2 regions of the Prochlorococcus marinus str. MIT 9313 genome follow, and region 2 is predicted to be linked to the other one. Evidence: predicted binding sites of a transcription regulator. Region 2 holds the regulator's gene; the other holds the start of a gene.

Region 1 (7,454 bases), 600 kb from region 2:
AAGCGGAGGCTGCATGGGCGAGCGTGTAGTTCAGGCTCCAGAGCATGCGTCTTGCTCAAACGCAGCAGCAGCATCCAAGGTGGCCTTAACCTCAAACAGCTCCTCAGCCAGCTCAGCACTGATCGTGAAGGTGTCGATTCCTGCTGCCGCCAAATGGCTGAGATCACGACGACTGCGCAAACTAGCCACCAGGAGTTTGCAGCTACTGCCAACTCCTTCTAGGGCTCGTTGCATTGCTATCAATTCGGTGTAGCCATCACGGCCTTGATCGTTAATCCGTCCGAGGTAGGGGGCGATGTGTTGAGCACCCAAGGCTGCAGCGATCAAGACCTGGGGAGCTTCAAAACAGGCCGTGAATGTGATGGGGATTTCTGCTGCGATCAGGGTGCTGGCTGCTTGGCTTCCTGCTTGGGTAATCGGCAGTTTGACGTGAATAGTGAGAGCTGGTGTCGTCAATTGGGCCAAGGCAGCGCCGCATTCTGCTAGCTCGATGGCATGCTTTCCCCATGCTTGAAGATGCAGCTCTAAACAACCCAGTCGTTCGGCGGCAGCAGCCAAGCTCTTGAGATGATCAAGTTGGCAGGGTTGTTGGGCTCGTCTCAGTAGTGTTGGGTTGGTTGTGATGCCAGCAAAAAGACCTGTGGGAAGCCATGCTTCCCATTTGCTTGGGTCTGCGCTGTCGAGTAAGAGCTGCAGCGTCAACTCAATGTCCTCAGCAGCTGCCTATGGATTTGCTTATTTAGTGGCTTGAACTCGTGCTCGGGCGCGATTGAAGTTCTGTTGTGCCTTTATTTTTTCGGTTGAGGGTTCCTGGCCTTCCATTTGGCTCACTTTGGCCTTGGCTTGTTCCAGCTCTGCTTCAGCAGTTGTTGCATCAATGCTCTTGCCGAGTTCGGCACCATTCACCAACACTGTGACATCGTCTGCTTCAACTTCGGCGAATCCACCCATCAGGGCAATGGAGTTCCAGGCCCCATTGGCTCGAACCCTCATCACACCGATATCCAGGGCCGTGACAAGCGATATGTGGCCTGGCAAGATGCCAATCAGGCCTGTGGTGCTAGGAAGAATCACCTCTTCAGCAGTGCCGTCGAACACACTCTGGTCAGGTGCCAGAACGCGGAGGGTGAGAGACATGGTTCGGAGGCTTGGGTTTGACGTGGAGAAACTGAATGGGGATGAAAGTGATTAGCGGGGAGATGTCTCACTCCCCGCTGGGCTTCAACCCTTTGCTTCTGAAGCCATCTTCTCGGCCTTAGCTTTGACCTCGTCGATGTTGCCAACCAGGTAGAAGGCTTGCTCAGGGAGATGGTCTAGTTCACCGGACATGATCATATTGAAGCCGGCGATGGTTTCTTCCAGCTTGACGTACTTGCCGGACATGCCGGTAAAAATCTCGGCGACAAAGAAAGGCTGGGAAAGGAACTTCTCAATCTTGCGGGCTCGATCTACTGTGCGGCGATCATCTTCTGAGAGTTCGTCGAGACCAAGGATGGCAATGATGTCTTGCAGTTCCTTGTAGCGCTGGAGTGTGGCCTGCACGCTTCGTGCTGTGCGGTAATGCTCATCACCAACAACTGATGGCTGAAGCATGGTGCTGGTGGAATCCAAAGGATCCACAGCTGGGTAAATGCCCTTGGCGGCCAATGCACGAGCCAGCACAGTTGTGGCGTCTAAGTGGGCAAATGTTGTGGCTGGTGCGGGGTCGGTGAGGTCATCAGCGGGAACGTAGACGGCCTGAATCGAGGTAATCGATCCCTCTAGGGTTGATGTGATGCGCTCTTGAAGTGCACCAACGTCGGTGCCAAGGGTGGGCTGGTAACCCACGGCGGAAGGCATGCGACCCAACAAAGCAGAAACTTCTGATCCGGCTTGCACAAAACGGAAGATGTTGTCGATGAACAGCAGCACGTCTTGCTTGTTCACGTCGCGGAAGTGCTCAGCCATGGTGAGAGCTGAAAGCCCAACGCGCATCCGGGCGCCAGGGGGCTCATTCATCTGCCCGAAGCAAAGAGCTACCTTCGACTTCGATAGGTCGTCGGAGTTGATCACTCCGGATTCTTTGAATTCCTCGTAGAGGTCGTTGCCTTCACGAGTGCGCTCGCCCACACCACCAAAGACAGACACACCACCGTGTTCTTTGGCGATGTTATTGATCAGCTCCTGAATCAGCACGGTCTTGCCAACACCGGCACCACCGAAGAGGCCAACCTTGCCGCCTTGACGGTAAGGAGCCAGGAGATCAATCACCTTGATGCCAGTTTCAAAAACTGTTGGTTTGGTCTCTAGCTCAGTGAGTTTTGGTGATGGTCTGTGAATCGGGGCAGTTGCATCGGTTGTAACAGGACCCTGCTCATCAACTGGTTCGCCGAGCACGTTGAAGATCCTGCCCAGAGTGGCTTCACCAACGGGCACGGAAATTGCAGCGCCGGTGTCGAGGGCTTCCATGCCACGAACCAGACCATCCGTGCTGCTCATGGAGACCGCACGCACTCGATGGTCGCCGAGGAGTTGCTGCACTTCGGCAGTGATGGCAACATCCTGACCGGATGGGTTCTTGCCCTCAATGCGAAGGGCATTGAGGATCTTGGGCAGCTTGCCGGCAGGGAATTCCACATCCAGAACCGGGCCAATCACCTGACGAATGACGCCCTTGGTGCCGGCGGTGGCGGTAGCTGCAGCGGCCATAAGAAAATAGAGTTTTGCAAGGGGTTGCGTGTCTAACGCATTCCCTTTCAGAGCGGCGCAACATTACCACTGCATGGCGAGATCTTCTCAGGGTTCGGTGACCCGCACAGGTATCCACTAGTCGGCACAGCATCAACACACATAGGGTTGGCACTCAATGGCCACGAGTGCTACTCCAGGTCGTTATGTGGTGCTTCGGCGCCCTGTTCTTGCTCTTTCAATACACCCATGGCAGCTGTTTCTCTCAGCGTCTCCACCGTTAAGCCTCTCGGAGATCGCGTTTTTGTGAAAGTCTCTGAATCAGAGGAGAAAACTGCGGGCGGCATCCTTTTGCCTGATACCGCCAAGGAAAAGCCCCAGGTGGGCGAGGTGGTTCAAGTTGGCCCTGGAAAGCGCAATGACGATGGCTCCCGCCAGGCCCCCGAAGTGGGAGTTGGTGACAAGGTTCTTTACAGCAAGTACGCAGGTACAGACATCAAGCTCAGCACAGATGAGTACGTGCTGTTGTCCGAGAAGGACATCCTTGCTGTCGTCAACTGAGCTTTGCGGCTGACTCTGACTTTCAGCTGCCACCGGCTTTCAACTGACCAAATCCATCATTTTTAAAGGACAACGCCTCCCATGGCTAAGCGCATTATTTACAACGAGCAAGCTCGACGTGCCCTTGAGCGCGGCATTGACATCCTGGCCGAATCCGTGGCCGTCACACTGGGGCCCAAAGGCCGCAATGTGGTGCTTGAGAAAAAGTTTGGTGCACCCCAAATCATCAACGATGGCGTCACCATCGCTAAAGAGATTGAGCTTGAAGATCACATTGAGAACACTGGTGTTGCTCTGATCCGTCAGGCAGCTTCGAAGACCAATGACGCTGCAGGTGATGGCACGACAACAGCCACTGTTTTGGCCCATGCCATGGTGAAGGCCGGCTTGCGCAATGTGGCGGCTGGTGCCAATGCAATCTCCTTGAAAAAGGGGATCGACAAGGCTTCCGACTTCCTCGTGAGCAAGATTGAGGAGCTCGCCAAGCCGATCAGTGACAGCAACGCCATCGCTCAGTGTGGAACCATTGCTGCCGGCAACGACGAGGAAGTGGGTCAGATGATTGCTGACGCCATGGACAAAGTTGGCAAGGAAGGTGTGATCTCTCTTGAAGAGGGCAAGTCGATGACCACTGAACTGGAGGTCACCGAGGGGATGCGTTTCGATAAGGGCTACATCTCCCCTTACTTCGCTACTGACACTGAGCGGATGGAGGCTGTGCTGGATGAGCCCTACATTCTCCTCACTGACAAGAAGATTGGCTTGGTACAGGATCTGGTGCCTGTGCTCGAACAGATTGCCCGCACTGGCAAGCCCCTGCTGATCATTGCTGAGGACATTGAGAAGGAAGCTCTCGCAACCTTGGTGGTCAATCGTCTTCGTGGTGTGCTGAATGTGGCTGCCGTGAAGGCGCCTGGGTTTGGTGATCGCCGTAAGGCCATGCTCGAAGACATGGCAGTGCTGACCAATGGTCAGTTGATCACCGAAGACGCCGGTCTTAAATTGGACAATGCCAAGCTGGAAATGCTTGGTACAGCGCGCCGTGTGACCATCAATAAGGACACCACAACGATCGTTGCCGAAGGCAATGAGACGGCGGTGAAAGGGCGTTGCGAGCAGATCAAAAAGCAGATGGACGAGACTGACTCGACCTACGACAAGGAGAAGCTGCAGGAACGACTTGCCAAGCTGGCCGGTGGCGTTGCTGTTGTGAAGGTTGGTGCTGCCACCGAAACCGAGATGAAGGACAAGAAGCTCCGTCTTGAAGACGCCATCAACGCCACCAAGGCAGCAGTTGAGGAAGGCATCGTCCCAGGTGGCGGCACCACACTGACTCACCTCGCTTCTGATCTGCAGAAGTGGGCTAATAGCAACCTCAGCGGTGAGGAGCTGATTGGTTCCAACATTGTGGAAGCTTCCCTGGCTGCTCCCTTGATGCGCATTGCTGAGAATGCAGGCGCCAATGGTGCTGTCGTGGCCGAGAACGTCAAGAGCAGGCCTATCAGTGACGGCTATAACGCTGCTACTGGGGATTACATCGACATGCTTGCTGCAGGCATTGTTGACCCTGCCAAAGTCACCCGTTCTGGTTTGCAGAATGCGGCCTCGATTGCTGGCATGGTGCTGACCACTGAGTGCATCGTTGCTGATTTGCCCGAGAAGAAGGAGGCAGCTCCTGCAGGCGGTGGCGGCATGGGTGGTGACTTCGACTACTGATCAAAGCCGGGACTCTTCGGAGTCCCACAAGTCACATGTCATCAAGAACAGATCAAAAGCACCCTTCTGGGTGCTTTTTTTCGATATGAAGGACAATCACTGGTAGCAACTATGAGCGAGTTGTGCTGATCAATAGGCATGATCATTGCTGCCTTGATGCTTGCATTGCAAGCATCAATTTGAAGCTAAATTTACTCTAGATATGTTCATGATATCGCTTTCCTTAATGCATAGACAGCGGCACCAGTGCGTTCGTAAATGTGCGCTTTTGGGCGCTTCATTTCGATGCAATATGGATTAGTAAAGATCGCAAATAGTATGCGTGCAAATCTAAATAAATTCTTCTTTGTTGATGTTTTGCTTGCGTCTTCCTGTTTGACCAGCAACAGTATCTCTTCGGTAATAATTTTGTGGTCGGCAAATGCTTTCAGCATCTTTTCTTTCTCTGAACTGTTGATCGTATCTAGGATGACCCTTAGGCCTCTGATTGAGTCTCGGTCACCTCTTGTAATCTCCCTGGTAATACTTTGATAGAGATTCTCCCATTTGTATGGCTCTTCTTTAAATAGATATGCAGCCCGATTGCTTGAGCTTGCCTTTGACAATCTCGCCTTTTCATCTTCTTCATTTTGTTGTGATTTCCAGTAATCATATAAAGGAGAAGCCTTCTCTATGATTGTTGCAAGTTCTTTTCCTTTGGGAGGCATTTGCTTTTCAGGGTAAATGATTTTTTATGGAGCACTGATTTTTGGCAAGAATGCCACTGAATGGGTTGGCAGCCTCTCGCTGAGCTGCAGACTGGCTAATTATTTGACGCTTTGATGGTCAATACCTGTTTCTTTCTCATAGGCAATGACTAGGTCGACCAATTCTTTCTTGAGTAATCCTTTTAGCTTATCATTTGACTCCTTGGCGGGAACTATTTGCTTTTCATCCGTTTGTGTGTCTTTCGTTACCCCAGCATTAAGCAGAGAGACAAGCCTTTTCAATGAGTCAAAAATAATAAAAGTAATCCTGATAAGAAGTAAGATGATTGTATCGGTTGTGATCTTTTCTTCTGGCGCCTTTGATGTTTTCTCCTCTGGTGCCTTTGCCATTTTGGGTTTCCGATAAATGTCTTGTCGATAAGAAATCAGTAGAGCAAGTCGCCATTGCCGACGCTTTGATTATAGCTTGAATCCCATTTGTGGCATAGTCTTTAGCCTCTTGATTTTAGCAAAGGAGTTTTGACTTGCTTTTGGGTGCCAGAAGCTTTGATGCTTGATTTTTTCATCCCTTCGCTTTGTTGTTGTATTCATTGTAAGCCGCAGAAGCGTATTGTAATTCTTCTTCTATGCATCAGAGATCCTCTCTTTATTGTTTTTGCCGCTTATCGTATACAACATAGCTTGATGTTTTATTTGAGCCATCTGTGCTTGCTTGATCATCACTAAAATTGCTTTGTTGGCTCAGTGATGAGATTCTTGTTGTGCTCAAGATCACCTTTGCATTGCTACTGCTGCTTTAGGTCAGAGCATGTTGTTGATCGATGACAATTGCCTATTTTGAATAATAACTTAAGGCAGGCAATCTTTTGAATAAACTATGTCTATGCTAAATCGCGGTGAGTTTGGATAGGCCTGCTTCCCTTCCTGTCGCCATCCTCAAATTTCTTTTTTGCTTTGAGGTGTATTCCACTAGCTTCCTTACTTCTGAGTTATGCAGGAGGGGTTAAGTTGTAGTTTGGCATGCAAAAACATGGTGATGAGTTCGATCTCGATTGGCGAGGTTAATCACATGTTTGTTCAATCCTTTTGGTAATGATCTTGCTTGCCTACGGAGGAATCAAAGCTCAGCTCAAGTGAGCCAGCCAGCGCTAAGGATCACTGCAAGAGTGAGGAAGATGGCTAGGCATGTCCAGGTGATCCTGTCCAAGGTTGCCTCGGCGCTGCTGGTGCTTGTGAAACTGGAGCTGCCGCTAGCGGATATCCCTCCCATGCCACCACCCTTGGGGCTATGCAACAGGACCAACAACATCAAGAGAACGCCAGAAGCGACCCAGACCCAGGAGAGAACAGAGATAATCATGGCCTCAGTCTAGGGATGTGTTGATCATGCTCTGACTTCGGCTCGCGATCGTTCGCCTCAAACGGGTTGAGGGAGTCGTGCAGAGGGCGTTGGTGAATCAATGGCTTGAATCAACGATAAGCCTGACATGGCATCGGGCTTAGGTAAATCAAGCAGTTGCAGCAGCGTAGGTGCGATGTCAGCCAGGCCACCACCTTCACGCAGCTGGATGTCATTGCCGTAGCCAGCCAGCTTGCGTTTCTCTCCTTCTACCAAGATCACAGGTACGGGATTCGTGGTGTGAGCCGTCCAAGCCTGACCATCTGAACCTTGCATCAGTTCGGCATTGCCATGGTCTGCCGTGATCAACAGAGTGCCGCCCATTCGTCCGGTCGAATCCAGCAAGCGGCCGATGCAGCGGTCCACGGTGCTGATGGCTTCCTGAGCGGCTCCCATCACACCGG
Region 2 (8,043 bases):
TCTGTGCGCATGATTGGAGTGGAAGCTGCTGGTGATGGTGTTGAAACTGGTCGTCATGCGGCAACAATCACCGAAGGTCGAGTAGGCGTCTTGCATGGAGCGATGAGTTTGTTGCTTCAGGATGATGAAGGTCAGGTGCAAGAGGCGCATTCGATTAGTGCCGGCCTCGACTACCCAGGAGTGGGTCCAGAACACAGCTACCTGTGTGAGATTGGTCGGGCGGAGTATGCCGCGGTTAGCGATCAGCAGGCTTTGGATGCATTGCGCTTGGTGAGTGAACTAGAAGGAATTATTCCTGCATTAGAGACGGCCCATGCCTTTGCTTGGTTAGAGACGCTTTGCCCCACTCTTGCCGCTGGAACAGAAGTGGTAATCAATTGCTCTGGCCGCGGCGATAAGGACGTCAACACCGTGGCAGAGAAACTGGGCAATCAGCTTTGAATGAAAACTGCAGCCATGCGGTAATAGGCGTTTTGCTTGAGCCATGGCCTTGCGGGATCAGAGCTCGATCATTAGCAAGGGGTTAACGAGTAACTGATCACGAGAACGAATGATGCAAGGATCAATCAGTGCATGGGCCTCATTTCCAGCTTTTGTTGAACCGCTTATTTCGCCGATAACCAAGTCGCCGAACATCGGTAGTCGTATTAAAAAAGGTTGCTACTAATAGCTAGCTGTCTCGCTTAGCAGAGCAACCTTTCAAGGTGATTCGCCACGCTGCTCACGGCTGCCTTGGCTGTGGCATAAGCCATGCGCATCGGGCCAACGAGAGCAACTTGTCCGATGCCTTCCCCGGAGCTGTGATAGGGCGCTTGCACCACGGAACAGGCTTCCAGGGCGCTCTTGGGGTGCTCTGCGCCGATCCACACGCCTCCAAGCTGCTCACTGCCAACTGGCACCACTGCAGCTGGCTGGGTATCCATCAGTTCAAGTAAGGGTTGGAGGCTGGCGCTACTGCTGAATTCTGGCTGCGCAAGCAGCCTTGACATCCCATGGAACACTGCATCTGATTCAGCCGGTGTTTGAGCTTGGCTGTGGCTGTGAATCGCCTCTCGCAGTAAAGATCCGCTCAGATTGAGCTGCGGTGGCAGGCTCGACCAGTCGAGGCTGCCGTTGCCCGTTGTGGCCAGTTGATCGCGGGTCCACTCCTCGATGGCTTCGAGTTCGTTGCTGGCTTCATGGGGCAGGCGCAGATTGAGATGACTGGCTTGGTTGGAGCTTTCAACCAGCATCACCAGCAGCCGGTCGCCACTGCGCACCAGGCGTACGGCTTGAAGCGTTGGCTTTGGCCGTGCGGGCCTGGTAATCAAGCTCATCAGGCCGGTGAAATCGGTGAGGCGACGGGCCAATTGCCACATCAAGTCATCGAGAGCTGCCCAGCGCAGACTGAGGTTTGTCAGTTCCCGTTCCAAGTGCTGCGCCGCCGATCCTGGAGGCGGCAGCAAGCAGTCCACATAGTGGCGATAGCCCTGCGGGCTCGGCACTCTTCCCGCCGAGGTATGAGGTTGGGTGAGCAGGCCACGCTGTTCAAGGGCTCCCATTGCCGAACGAACTGTTGCGGCGCTGGCTTTGAGGCCAAAGCGTTGCACCAGGGTTTTGCTGCCAACAGGCTCAATCGTGTCCACGTAGTGGTGCACCGTTGCTTGAAGCACCTGCTGTTGTCGTGCCGGTAGCGACTCCAAAGCGGTGACGTCGGGATCTTGATGGTACGGGGGGGTTGCCCTTCTTTTGTGCTCTGTCACGAACTCACTAAGCCGGTCTCAGTGTTGGCGCAGCGCTTGCTTGCAACCCAGCATCACCAAGTCTCGATGCTTCTTCCCAGATTGCAGCTGTTGTGTTTCTCGTCGTGTAGCTCGACAAGATTTTGTGGCGGAAAGTGTGTGGCTGTTCGCGATTCAGTTGGCTTGCACAAAGAGACCTGTCAATCGACTCATTGATGTTGCCTTTGTGAGCGCTTCATACTGGGCGCAAGACGATCAGATGATTAATGGATAAAGATGATCTAAAGAGTCCCATTGCCGGCCCATGAAGGCCCGCCCGTTTTTGATTGCCGTGCTAGCCACGGTGTTTGTCCTGTTCTCATTGGTGGCGGGGCTTGGATGGGCTATGGCCCGCCAAAACCCTCTGCGTTTGGTTGATCAGCCACTGGAGTTGCCACGTGCTGCAAGGTTTGTGCCTCGAGATGCTGCTCTTGCCGTTCATTGGTTGATGGATCCAGTGCGTGTGCCGGCCTATGCCCAGGCTGTAGCTCCGGCACGCAACCGTCGCAAGGCTCGCGATGGTGCTCAGCAGATTCGTGATGGTGCTTTCGCACTCGCTGGTTTGGATTTTGAGTCGGAGTTGGTCGATTGGCTTGGTCCGCAAGTGAGCATGGCTCTGTTGGAACCCGACGGGCCAGAGGCATCCATGGGTTGGCTTTTGGTTCTAGAGAGTCGAGATCAGGATGGTGCGAGGCGGTTTTTGCAGCGCTTTTGGCAAGCCCGCAGCTTGGCTGGCACAGATCTGCAGATCAGCCGCTATCGGGGGATGGGAGTGATTAGTGGCAAAGGGGCTCTGAGGGGGCGCAATCCACAGCCTTTAGCAACAGCATTGATCGACGATGACCTGTTGTTGCTTGCCTCCGGCCGGGGGGTATTGGAACAGGCTCTTGATGTTTCCCAGTTGGCTGATCAGCATCAACTTGGCGATCATGAGCTTGTCGAGATCGTGCGCCAGCTTGGTGATGGTGTGGCGCTGATGGTTGCCTCGCCGCCCGCTCTTCACTCTTGGTTAGGCCTGCCTAAGCCGCTCAGCCAGCGTGAGGATCTGTTGGGTTTGGTGGCTGCCTTGAAGCCTGAAGGGTCCGATTTGGCGATGGAAGGGCTGTTGCGTTTCCAGCAACCCTTGGAAGCCGTTGCGAGTGAGGTTGGAGCAGCTGATGGACTTGCTCAGCTCACTACCTCGGCTGGTGGTCAGGCGGAGGCCCTCGCTTTGCTGAGTTCACCTTCTCGATTACTTGATCCCTCAGATCAGGATCCTCTGGTGCAGTGGTTAGGTCCCTTACTGCGTCAGCAGTTGACGGCAAATGAAGTGTCTTCGGCTGCCACGATTGCTGGTTTGGACGATGGACCGTTGTTGTGGCTTCAGCAGCCCGAAGGCTGGCTGGTTGCGACCAAGCAGGACTATCCAGCTGTCTCGGTGGTGGATGATGCGCTGACTGAGCAGGGTTTTATTCGTTCGGATTTGCCGTTTGATGACAAATCTCTGCAGGTGTGGACGCGCTTGGCACGTCAACAAAGCTCCACTAAGAACTTGCTTGAGGCTCAGTTGGGCGTTGCTTTGGCCCAAGAGCCAGACCAGGCCTGGTGGGGGCAGACCCTTGCGGCTCTGCAGCAGCGCAAGCAGGGTAAGGCGTTACAGCCTCGTCTTCGTCAGCTGAACAATCTCAATCGAGATGATCGTCCGCTTACTCAACAGCTGGTTCTTGGTGCAAGTCCTGGTCGGGTGCAGCTTCAGCATTGGCGTCCCTGGACGTTGATGCAAACGCTTGCTGATGGTTCATTGCAGCCCAGTGTGCAGGGGTTGGCCATGGCTGTGGGGCCTGATCAAGATGAACAAAGCTCTTCTCTTCGCATGCGTGCCCGCCTCAACCTCGGTTGATCTTTTCTTATTGCGCCATGGCATCGCTGAGCAGCGTTGCTATGGCGTTGATGATTCGCGACGCCCACTTACAGAGCAAGGAATTCTGCGCACGATGGAGGTCGCTCGTCGCTTGCGAAGCCTTGGCTTTGCTGCTGATCGTCTGCTGAGTAGTCCTTATCTGCGTGCGGCTCAGACGGCCGAACTTGCGCAGTAGGCAGGTCTGGCGGGGCGTGTGGAATTCGAGAGTGGTTTGCTGCCTGGCAGGGATCCTTGGCCTTTGCTTGAAGGATTGCTTGGGCGCTGCCTTTTGGTGGGTCATCAACCTGATTTGACCCATCTAGCCGCAAGGTTGATTGGCATGCCTACGGGCTGCCTGGTGTTGAAGAAGGCTGGTTTTGCACATCTCAGATGGTCGCAGCAGAAACGAAGCCCTGCTGGCAGGGCAACGCTGCAGGTGTTGTTGAGGCCGTCGGTGTTGTTGCCCTGTTCCGCTTAGGTTGCCAAGGAGTTGTCGAGATGCGGTGGGGCAGGAGCAGGTTGGGGAGATTCGCCACGATCGCAGTGGCATCAGCTTTCGTCCGGGGCTGGAGGGAGTGCCAGTAACCCAATCCGCCATCTGTGATATCGATGGACTGCAGGGGCGGCTTGCTTATCGGGGTTATCCAATTGCGGAGCTCTCAGCGCATAGCAGCTTTTTGGAAACCACCTATCTGTTGATCTGGGGCGATCTGCCAAGCCCACAGCAACTTCGTGATTTCGAAGCTGAGGTTCAGATGCACCGTCGCGTGAGTTTCCGGGTACGCGACATGATGAAGTGCTTCCCAGCTTCGGGGCACCCGATGGATGCACTTCAGTCGAGTGCGGCATCCCTGGGGCTGTTCTATTCCCGTCGAGCCATCGATGACCCGAAGTACGTCTATAACGCCGTGGTGAGGCTGATCGCCAAGATTCCCACGATGGTGGCGGCCTTCAAGTTGATTCGCAAAGGGCAAGATCCCATTCAGCCTCGTGACGACCTGGCCTACTCAGCCAATTTCCTCTACATGCTCACCGAGCGTGAACCGGACCCTTTGGCGGCAAGGGTTCTTGATCGCTGCTTGATCCTGCATGCGGAACACAGTCTTAATGCCAGTACTTTTAGTGCTCGAGTGACCGCCAGTACGCTCACAGATCCTTATGCAGTGGTGGCTTCCGCAGTGGGCACCCTTGCAGGACCCCTACATGGTGGTGCCAATGAGGATGTTTTGGCGATGCTTGAAGAGATCGGCAGCCCAGAGCATGCTGGTGATTACTTGGATGAAGCGATTGCTTCTAAGCGCAAGGTGATGGGCTTTGGTCATAGGGAATATCGGGTCAAGGATCCTCGCGCTGTGATCCTTCAGGGTCTTGCAGAGGAGTTGTTTGCCCGATTCGGTACCGATGAGATGTACGACGTGGCCAAGGCGTTGGAGCAGGCGGCTGCCACCCGTTTAGGCCCTAAAGGGATCTATCCGAATGTGGACTTCTATTCCGGTCTTGTGTATCGCAAGCTTGGAATTCCACGTGATCTTTTTACTCCTGTGTTTGCTATCTCAAGGGTGGCTGGTTGGCTAGCTCATTGGCGAGAGCAACTTGGCGCGAATCGGATTTTCAGACCTTCGCAGATTTACACCGGTCCCCAGAACAGAACTTGGATCCCTAGTGATGAGCGTTTCTCTTCTACGGGCGCTTAAGTTGCAGCCAGCTCAGCCATCACCATGGTGACCACCTTTGCCACTACAACCTCAGGCTTGGTGAGTTCTGGCCTTGATCTGGAGTTGAGCTTTAGTCAGTCATTACAAGGGCTGGGGCTTTCCCCTCAGGTGGCCCATCTCATTTGGCTGCCGCTACCGATGCTGTTGGTGTTGACAGCGGCGATGGTTGGCGTTTTGGTCACCGTGTGGCTGGAGCGGAAGATTTCGGCGGCTGTTCAGCAGCGGATCGGACCGGAATACGCAGGAGCTCTAGGCGTGTTGCAGCCGATGGCCGATGGCTTGAAGTTGCTGGTGAAGGAAGACGTGATCCCTGTCAGGGCTGATGGCCTGCTGTTCACTCTAGGTCCGGTCCTGGTGCTTGTGCCTGTGATCCTCTCCTGGCTGATCGTGCCCTTTGGTCAAAATCTGCTGATCAGCAATGTGGGGATAGGGATTTTCCTCTGGATCTCCCTCAGCAGCATTCAGCCCATTGGCCTATTGATGAGTGGCTATGCCTCCAATAACAAGTACTCACTCTTGGGTGGGCTGAGGGCTGCTGCTCAATCGATCAGTTACGAAATCCCTCTTGCCTTGGCTGTTCTGGCAGTGGTGATGATGAGCAATTCGCTCAGCACGGTCGACATTGTTGCCCAACAAAATGGTGCTGGCTTGCTTAGCTGGAATGTGTGGCGGCAGCCTGTGGGCTTTTTGATCTTTTGGATCTGTGCGCTGGCCGAGTGCGAACGACTTCCTTTCGATCTCCCTGAAGCTGAGGAAGAGCTGGTGGCGGGTTATCAGACCGAGTACGCAGGGATGAAGTTTGCCCTGTTTTATCTCGGTAGTTACATCAACCTTGTGCTTTCGTCCTTGTTGGTCGCAGTGCTCTACCTAGGGGGATGGGGCTTCCCCATCCCCGTGGAATGGCTGGCTGGTTGGCTTGGTCAGTCGGTTGATGCTCCCTTGGTGCAGGTGATCACTGGCTCGGTTGGCATTGTGATGACAGTGCTGAAGGCTTATCTACTGGTGTTCTTAGCCATCTTGTTGCGCTGGACTACTCCACGCGTACGCATTGATCAATTGCTTGATTTGGGCTGGAAGTTTCTTTTGCCGATCGCTCTTGGAAATCTGCTGATTACCGCTGCTCTTAAGTTGGCTTTCCCTGTTGCCTTTGGTGGTTGATGCAGCCAAAGCGCTTGAAGGTGCTGGATCTCGCTCCGGCAGGGCTAAGCACTTTTACTTATCCTGGCTAAAAAGCTTGTAGGATTTCTTGAATGCTCCTAGTGGGCCTCTTAGAGGTTCCTTTCGCATGTTCGGGTTCCTCAAAAAAGTTGTTGACTACACCCGCGACGCTGCGGATGCAGCGAACTATCTGATCCAGGGCCTTGCGGTCACATTCGATCACCTGCGCCGGCGTCCGATCACGGTGCAGTATCCATACGAGAAGCTCATCCCTTCAGAGCGTTATCGCGGTCGTATCCACTACGAGTTTGATAAATGCATTGCTTGTGAGGTTTGCGTCAGGGTTTGTCCCATCAACTTGCCTGTTGTGGACTGGGTGATGAATAAGGAGACGAAGAAAAAGGAGCTGCGCAATTATTCCATTGATTTCGGTGTCTGCATCTTTTGTGGCAACTGTGTGGAGTACTGCCCCACCAATTGCTTATCGATGACAGAGGAATATGAGCTGGCTGCGTACGATCGCCATAGCCTCAACTACGACAATGTTGCATTGGGTCGTTTGCCAACCAGTGTGACGACAGACCCATCTGTGCAGCCTTTACGAGAGCTGGCTTATCTGCCTAAAGGGGTTATGGATCCCCATGATGTCCCTGCAAATCAACCTCGAGCCGGACAGCTCCCGGCAGAGGCGCTCAAGAGTCTGAGCTTGCAACAAGAGTCTGTGCAAGGGGATGAGGGAGAATCCTTGCAGGATGCTTCTGATCAAGACCAGCCCAGCGGATGACGATTGCTACTTCCACAGAATTAATCTGTTTCCTGGTACTAGGCGCCGTGGTGGTTCTCGGCAGCCTTGGTGTCGTCTTGCTGGGCAATATCGTCTACTCCGCCTTTTTGCTTGGTGGAGTATTTATGGCTGTGGCTGGTCTCTATCTGCTCCTCAATGCAAGTTTTGTTGCAGCAGCACAGGTGCTGGTTTATGTGGGTGCAGTCAACGTGCTGATTCTCTTCGCGATCATGCTGGTCAACAAGCGCGAAGATTTGAAGCCTATCGAGGGATTGCCTATTCGAAGGCTGCTCTCTGGTGGAGTTTGTGCAGGGTTGTTTGTTCTTTTCTTTCGTGTGGTGATCACCACACCTTGGGCAGTGCCAGGCCCCGCAGCGATTGGAGTAGGGGCCACTGAGCGAATTGGTGAACACCTATTTACTGACTACCTTTTGCCTTTTGAGCTGGCGTCTGTGCTTCTACTGATGGCAATGATCGGTGCAATTGTGTTGGCCCGCAGAGATGTGCTGGAGACTGATGTTGGTACAGGTGATGCTGTCAATCAGGGTCTGATCGAGAAGGCTCAAACGCCTTTGCTTGTCGATAAGTCCACGCCCTGATCAGTTCAGGTCACTTTGCTTTTTCCCCTGATTGATCCCATGCTCGAGTCCTCGTCCGGTCTTGTTCCTCTTCAGGCCTATCTCTTGCTTGCTGCGATGCTTTTCTGTATCGGCGTGTGGGGGTTGATCAATAGCCGTAATGCTGTTC

The links. The regulator HrcA, encoded in region 2, represses chaperone genes, less so after heat shock. The targets are predictions, from matches to a motif close to TTAGCACTCNNNNNNNNNGAGTGCTAA.
Positions count from the first base shown of each region.
Region 1: the regulator HrcA is predicted to act here: its motif matches at 2,836-2,862, upstream of groES (co-chaperone GroES).

Region 1 covers NC_005071.1:1,532,934-1,540,387, reverse strand. Annotated here, with positions in the region: gene AKG35_RS07755 (transaldolase family protein) at 31-702, opposite strand; gene atpC (ATP synthase F1 subunit epsilon) at 736-1,137, opposite strand; gene atpD (F0F1 ATP synthase subunit beta) at 1,222-2,688, opposite strand; gene groES (co-chaperone GroES) at 2,917-3,228, shown strand; gene groL (chaperonin GroEL) at 3,310-4,944, shown strand; gene AKG35_RS07730 (hypothetical protein) at 5,151-5,651, opposite strand; gene AKG35_RS07725 (hypothetical protein) at 5,751-6,041, opposite strand; gene secG (preprotein translocase subunit SecG) at 6,781-7,011, opposite strand; gene gpmI (2,3-bisphosphoglycerate-independent phosphoglycerate mutase) at 7,069-7,454, opposite strand, start outside.
Region 2 covers NC_005071.1:2,131,363-2,139,405, reverse strand. Annotated here, with positions in the region: gene trpB (tryptophan synthase subunit beta) at 1-441, shown strand, start outside; gene hrcA (heat-inducible transcriptional repressor HrcA) at 684-1,742, opposite strand; gene AKG35_RS10770 (DUF3352 domain-containing protein) at 2,026-3,639, shown strand; gene AKG35_RS13715 (SixA phosphatase family protein) at 3,617-3,835, shown strand; gene AKG35_RS13710 (leishmanolysin) at 3,854-4,117, shown strand; gene AKG35_RS10760 (citrate synthase) at 4,143-5,333, shown strand; gene nuoH (NADH-quinone oxidoreductase subunit NuoH) at 5,394-6,512, shown strand; gene ndhI (NAD(P)H-quinone oxidoreductase subunit I) at 6,640-7,296, shown strand; gene AKG35_RS10745 (NADH-quinone oxidoreductase subunit J) at 7,293-7,895, shown strand; gene nuoK (NADH-quinone oxidoreductase subunit NuoK) at 7,935-8,043, shown strand, end outside.